Regions from separate parts of the Streptomyces sp. NPDC104381 genome, predicted to be linked through region 2. Evidence: riboswitches for the same ligand, from Rfam matches in the RefSeq annotation. Region 2 holds a riboswitch; the other holds the start of a gene.

Region 1 (3,401 bases), on a different contig from region 2:
TTCGAGCTCGTTGGCCGGCCACCCCTGGGAAGGATGCGACGGGGCCTGGGCCTGAGCCGGAATGTCCACGGTGTCTGTGTCCCTTTCTCGCCGTGCGCTGCGGCTGAAACCTTAGTCCGGGTCGGGACACGGGGGCAGCGCCCCGGTCGGGAACGCCGTCCGGTCCACCGCACCGTCCAGATACCGGACAGCCGGCCGGACGTCTGCGAACTGTGCGTATGCGAATGGTGACGCCGCGACCGGCCTACTCCCGGGGGAGTCCCGCCTCCCGGAAGGAGATCCTGCCGATCGCCGCCGCCGCGTCCCGGTCGAGCAGCACCGCCGAGGCACAGCCCCGGGGCAGCAGGCCCGTCTCGGTGTCGCGCAGCAGCCGGCCGACGGCTCGCCGGTGCCGCGCGAACGCGTAGCCGGACACCCCACGGCCGCGCTCCCGCTGCCCCTGCCTGGCCACCAGGGGGGTGACGTCGAGCAGGAGGAGGTGCAGGACGCCGCCCCGCCGCCGGGCCTCGTGCGCCAGCCAGCGCCGCACCCAGGCCTGCGTACCGCAGTCGTGCACGACGACGGATCCGCCCGACCGCAGCCGCCGCCACAGCCCGGCGTAGTGCGCGACGCGCACCAGGGGACGGTAGAGGGCGTACGGGAGTAAGGCGGGCAGGACCGCCGCCCACCGGTCCCTGGTGTCCTGGGAGTCGACCGCCTGCTCCCCGACCGCCCGGCGGATCAGCGTCGACTTGCCGCTGCCGGGCAGCCCGGAGACCACCACGACATCGCCCGCCGCGAAGTCCAGGCCGTGCGGCCCCCGGCCGCCCCCGCCCCGCAGATCACGCACCACCGGGGTGTGTCCGGCCACCGGTTCCCGGGCGGGTGCGCCCGGCTGCCGGGGCATCGCACCGCGTGCCGCCCCCGCGGTGGTCGCGTAGCGCTGCAACGTCATCGCCCTCCCCCTGCCGTGCCCTGCCGGTCACCCACTGGACCTGCCCAAGAAGTGTAAAGAAAAGGTAATGCGGCACAACCGGTTCCACCCGTACGTGTCCCCGTGGGCGCCCCGTACGCGTCCCGTGGTCGTCCCCTTGTACGTGTCCGCGCGCATGCGCGCGGACACCCGGCCTTCCACCGGTCACCACCGGGACGCCCCACTCTCCCGCAAGGCGTGCGATGATGACCCCGCCAACTGCATACCGGCCGTTTGAATCCGCGCGGGAGAGTCCCGGTCACCGTGTGCGCCGGGCGCCGAAGGAGCAAGTTCCTCCCTTGAATCTCTCAGGCCCCGTACCGCGTGGATGAGGCAGATCTGAAAAGCGGGCCGCTTCGCGGCTCCACCCAAGGTGCAAGCCGGACCCTTTCAGGGGCTCGCGGCGAACCTCTCAGGTTCCGATGACAGATGGGGAGGGAACCACCCCCTGTCGTCATGCCCTGGAGCCATGCCCATGAGCACTGCCCCCCGTCTCACCGCCCTCGATGCCCTGCACCGTTCCCTGGGCGCGACCATGACCGACTTCGCGGGCTGGGACATGCCGCTGCGGTACGCCAGTGAGCGCGACGAGCACAACGCCGTACGCACCCGGGCCGGCCTGTTCGACCTGTCGCACATGGGCGAGATCACCGTCACCGGCCCGCAGGCCGCCGCCTTCCTGAGCTACGCCCTGGTCGGCAACATCGCCACCGTCGGCGTGGGCCGGGCCCGCTACACCATGATCGTCGCGGCGGACGGCGGGATCCTGGACGACCTGATCGTCTACCGCCTGGCGGACACCGAGTACCTGGTGGTGGCCAACGCGGGCAACGCGCAGCTCGTCCTGGACACCCTGACCGAGCGCGCCGGGGACTTCGACACCGAGGTGCGGGACGACCGCGACGCGTACGCCCTGCTCGCCGTACAGGGCCCCGACTCCCCCGCCGTACTGAAGTCGGTCACGGACGCCGACCTCGACGGACTGAAGTACTACGCCGGACTCCCCGGAACGGTGGCCGGTGTCCCCGCGCTCATCGCCCGTACGGGCTACACCGGCGAGGACGGCTTCGAGCTCTTCGTGGACCCGGCCCACGCCGAGCAGCTGTGGAAGGCCCTCACCGAGGCCGGCGCACCGTACGGCCTGATCCCCTGCGGGCTCTCCTGCCGTGACACGCTCCGTCTGGAGGCGGGCATGCCGCTGTACGGGCACGAGCTGACCACCGCGCTGACGCCCTTCGACGCCGGCCTGGGCAGGGTCGTGAAGTTCGAGAAGGAGGGTGACTTCGTCGGCCGCGAGGCGCTGACCGCCGCGGCGGAGCGCGCGGAGACCGCCCCGCCGCGCAAGCTCGTCGGCCTGGTGGCCGAGGGCCGCCGGGTGCCGCGCGCCGGCTTCTCCGTCGTGGTGGACGGCCAGGTCGTCGGCGAGGTCACCTCGGGTGCGCCGTCACCCACCCTGGGCAAGCCGATCGCCATGGCCTACGTCGACGCGGCGCACGCCGAGCCCGGCACGGAGGGTGTCGGCGTCGACATCCGGGGCACGCACGAGCCGTACGAGGTCGTGGCGCTGCCGTTCTACAAGCGCCGTAAGTGACACGTCGCGCCGCACACGTGACGCAGTCGTGTCTCACACCGTAAGACCACCGTTCATCAGCACTCCCCCGCGTACAGGAGAATTCAGGTCATGAGCAACCCCCAGCAGCTGCGGTACAGCAAGGAGCACGAGTGGCTGTCGGCCCTCGAGGACGGCGTGGCCACGGTCGGTATCACCGAGTTCGCGGCCAACGCGCTCGGTGACGTCGTCTACGCCCAGCTCCCGGAGGTCGGTGACACGGTGACCGCGGGCGAGACCTGCGGTGAGCTGGAGTCGACCAAGTCGGTCAGCGACCTGTACTCGCCGGTGACCGGCGAGGTGACCGCGGCCAACCAGGACGTCGTGGACGACCCGTCGCTGGTGAACTCCGCTCCCTTCGAGGGCGGCTGGCTGTTCAAGGTGCGCGTCGCGGAGGAGCCGAAGGACCTTCTCTCCGCCGACGAGTACACCGCGTTCTCCGGCAACTGAGACCTTAGGGACCCACTGATGTCGCTTCTCAACTCCTCCCTCCACGAGCTGGACCCGGACGTCGCCGCCGCCGTCGACGCCGAGCTCCACCGTCAGCAGTCCACCCTCGAGATGATCGCCTCGGAGAACTTCGCTCCGGTCGCGGTCATGGAGGCGCAGGGCTCCGTCCTCACCAACAAGTACGCCGAGGGCTACCCGGGCCGCCGCTACTACGGTGGCTGCGAGCACGTCGACGTGGTCGAGCAGATCGCGATCGACCGCATCAAGGCGCTCTTCGGCGCCGAGGCCGCGAACGTCCAGCCGCACTCGGGTGCGCAGGCCAACGCCGCCGCGATGTTCGCACTGCTGAAGCCGGGCGACACGATCATGGGCCTGAACCTGGCCCACGGC
Region 2 (3,401 bases):
CTTCACCACGACGACCTTCATGCCGGCCATCACGGCGCTCGCGGCGTTGGTGCCGTGCGCGGAGGACGGGATCAGGCAGACGGTGCGCTGGTCGTCCCCGTTGGCCCGGTGGTACGCCCGCACGGCCAGCAGGCCCGCGAACTCACCCTGGGAGCCGGCGTTGGGCTGGATGGACACGGCGTCGTAGCCGGTGACCTCGGCGAGGCGCTCCTCCAGCTCACGGATGAGCGTGAGGAAGCCCTGCGCCTGCTCGGCCGGCGCGAAGGGGTGCAGCGCGCCGAACTCGGGCCAGGTGATCGACTCCATCTCGGCGGTCGCGTTGAGCTTCATGGTGCAGGAGCCGAGCGGGATCATGCCGCGGTCCAGCGCGTAGTCCTTGTCCGCGAGCTTGCGGAGGTAGCGCAGCATCGCGGTCTCGGAACGGTGCTGGTGGAAGACCGGGTGGGTGAGGACGGCGTCGCTGCGGAGCAGCCCCGCGGGGAGCGCGTCGGCCGTCCCGGCGTCGAGCGCCTCGATGTCGCCGCTGGTCCCGAAGGCCGCCCAGACGGAGGCGATGCGGGTGCGGGTGGTGGTCTCGTCGCAGGCGACGGAGACGTGGTCGGCGTCGACGAGACGGAGGTTCACCCCGCGCTCACGCGCGTCGGCGACCACGCCGGCCGCCCCGCCCGGCACCCGGACGGTCAGGGTGTCGAAGTACGCGTCGTGCACGACCTCGCTACCGCCGGCCCGCAGGCCCTCGGCCAGGATGGCGGCGAACCGGTGGGTGCGCCGGGCGATCGTCCGCAGCCCCTCGGGGCCGTGGTAGACGGCGTACATGCCGGCCATGACGGCGAGCAGCACCTGGGCGGTGCAGATGTTGCTCGTGGCCTTCTCGCGGCGGATGTGCTGCTCACGGGTCTGCAGCGCCAGCCGGTAGGCCTTGTCCCCGTCCGCGTCGACGGAGACGCCGACCAGGCGGCCGGGCAGGCTGCGGGCGAACTTCTCGCGTACGGCCATGAAGCCGGCGTGCGGTCCGCCGAAGCCCATCGGGACGCCGAAGCGCTGGGTGGTGCCCACGGCGATGTCCGCGCCCAGCTCGCCCGGCGAGGTGAGCAGCGTCAGGGCCAGCAGGTCGGCGGCGACGGAGACGATCGCGCCCAGTCCGTGGGCCTGCTCGATGACGGGCTTGATCTCGCGCACGGCGCCGGAGGCGCCCGGGTACTGGAGCAGCACGCCGAAGACCCCGCGCTCGGCGATCTCCGCGGGGATGCCGTCGGTGAGGTCGGCGACGACGACCTCCACACCGGTCGGCTCGGCCCGGGTCTCGATGACGGCGATGGTCTGCGGCAGGGTGTCGGCGTCGACCAGGAAGACGCCGCCCTTGACCTTTCCGACCCGCCGGGCCAGGGCCATGGCCTCGGCGGCGGCCGTGCCCTCGTCGAGGAGCGAGGCGCCGGAGGTGGGCAGGCCGGTGAGGTCGGCGACCATCGTCTGGAAGTTCAGGAGGGCCTCGAGCCGGCCCTGGGAGATCTCCGGCTGGTACGGCGTGTAGGCCGTGTACCAGGCGGGGTTCTCCATGACGTTGCGCAGGATCACCGGCGGGGTGAACGTGCCGTAGTAGCCGAGCCCGATCATCGGTGCGAGCACCTGGTTGCGGTCGGCGAGGCTGCGCAGCTCGGCAAGCACCTCGGCCTCGGTGCGCGCCTCGGGCAGGTTCAGCGCCTCGGCACTCCTGATCACGTCGGGCACCGCGGCGGCGGTGAGCTCGTCGAGGGAGCCGTAGCCGACCTGGGCGAGCATCTTCGCCTGCGCCTCGGCATCGGGCCCGATGTGGCGCTGCTCGAAGGGAATGCCCTGCTCCAGCTGGGAGAGCGGAGTGCGACGGGGGGTCATGATGGAGGCCTCCTGGTCTGTGACGACCTGCGAGGGGCGCCACGGCGTGGCTGCCCGAACGGCCTCCCCATCTGTCATCTCGACCTGAGAGCTTCACCGGGGCGCCCGGGGGCGTACCGGCTTTCACCGTCGGTGAGGGTGGTGCCCGCCACGGCGTGTGCCGCACGGATCCCGCCCTGCTTTCCAGAGTGACCTCGTCCGTGCGGTACGGGGGCCTGAGAGATTCCGGGGAGGAGTTGCTCCTTCGGCGCCTCCGGATCGCTCCGGAGGACTCTCCCGCACAGGGTCAGCAGCCGTGTTCCAGCCTACCAGCGGGGCCGGGGCGGGCCGTCTCGAGTGGCCGACTGCCCGGATCTGGCCTTTCGTAGAGCCTGTGGAGCAGCCGCGACCACCTGATGCCGTCGTGACCAGTGGGAGGCACCGTGCAGACCGACATCGATCCGCGCAGCCTGATCGGCCGCAAGGCCTTCGACCGTCAAGGTGCCAAGATCGGAACGGTGGACGAGGTCTATCTCGACGACGCCACCGGGGTCCCCGAGTGGGCCGCCGTACGCACCGGTCTCTTCACCAGGGACGCCTTCGTCCCGCTGGAGCCGAGCGAGGTCGTCGACGGCGCCCTCGTCATCCCCTTCGAGCGGGCCCTCATCAAGGACGCTCCGGACTTCGGCGTGGGCCGCCACCTCTCCCCCGAACAGGAACTGCAGCTCTACCGGCATTACGGACTGGACGCCTCCCCCTCCCCCTCTCCCGGCCCCGCCGCCGACAGGGACTTCGGCAGGCTCGCCGGCCACGAGGAGTAGTCCACGGGATCCCGCACCAGCCGCAGCGGCTCGGCCGGCTGGAGCTCCGGATCGTCGATGCGGAAGGTCCGCACCCGGCCGGGCGGCGTCCAGGGCTCCTCGAAGCGCACGGTGACCCGGCCGACACCGCTGCCCTGCACCCAGCCGTGGCCGTGGACGTCGTGGCGTACGTCGTGCCCGGCCGGCCAGCGCCGCGCGGCCAACTGCTCCTCGCTCTCCCGGGCGTCCTCCACGGCCCGCTCCTCCACGGTGCGGTCCCGCTCGTCCGCCGGTCCCCCGGCGCCGTCGCCGGCCTCCCCGGCGGCGTGCTCCACAGCCGCGTGCTCCGCCGCCGCCAGCTCGGCCGCCGCTTGCTCGGCGTCGGCGGCCTGCGCGAAGAGGTCCTCCTGTGTGAAGTCCGCCAGCCCCGTGACGCCGACCCCGAGCAGCCGGACCCCGCCCGTCGTGTCCACGGCCTCCAGAAGCCGCGCAGCGGCCTCCCTGACGACCGTGGGGTCGTCGGTGGGCCCCCGCAGCGTCTCGGACCTGGTGAGCGTGGAGAAGTCGTAGCGGCGCACCTTGAGGACGACGGTCCGCCCGGACCGGCCGGCGCCCCTCAGCCGCTGCACACAGCGGTCCGCGAGCCGCTCCACCTCCGTCCTGACGCGCACCCGGTCGTGCAGGTCCACGTCGAAGGTGTCCTCGACCGACACGGACTTGGCGTCCCGCTCGGCGACGACGGGACGGTCG

The links. A riboswitch is a leader RNA that binds a small molecule or an ion and turns the genes downstream of it on or off. The one in region 2 is predicted to bind glycine.
Region 1: linked by a shared signal. The riboswitch ahead of gcvT (glycine cleavage system aminomethyltransferase GcvT) and the one ahead of gcvP (aminomethyl-transferring glycine dehydrogenase) in region 2 are both predicted to bind glycine.

What each region holds. Positions count from the first base shown of each region.
Region 1 is NZ_JBVJNK010000004.1:574,103-577,503, reverse strand. It holds gene ACZ607_RS16400 (enhanced serine sensitivity protein SseB) at 1-69, opposite strand, end outside; gene ACZ607_RS16395 (AAA family ATPase) at 245-934, opposite strand; glycine riboswitch at 1,188-1,285, shown strand; gene gcvT (glycine cleavage system aminomethyltransferase GcvT) at 1,428-2,543, shown strand; gene gcvH (glycine cleavage system protein GcvH) at 2,634-3,011, shown strand; gene glyA (serine hydroxymethyltransferase) at 3,030-3,401, shown strand, end outside.
Region 2 is NZ_JBVJNK010000003.1:9,672-13,072, reverse strand. It holds gene gcvP (aminomethyl-transferring glycine dehydrogenase) at 1-1,872, opposite strand, end outside; glycine riboswitch at 2,066-2,161, opposite strand; gene ACZ607_RS09600 (PRC-barrel domain-containing protein) at 2,295-2,672, shown strand; gene ACZ607_RS09595 (DNA polymerase IV) at 2,588-3,401, opposite strand, start outside.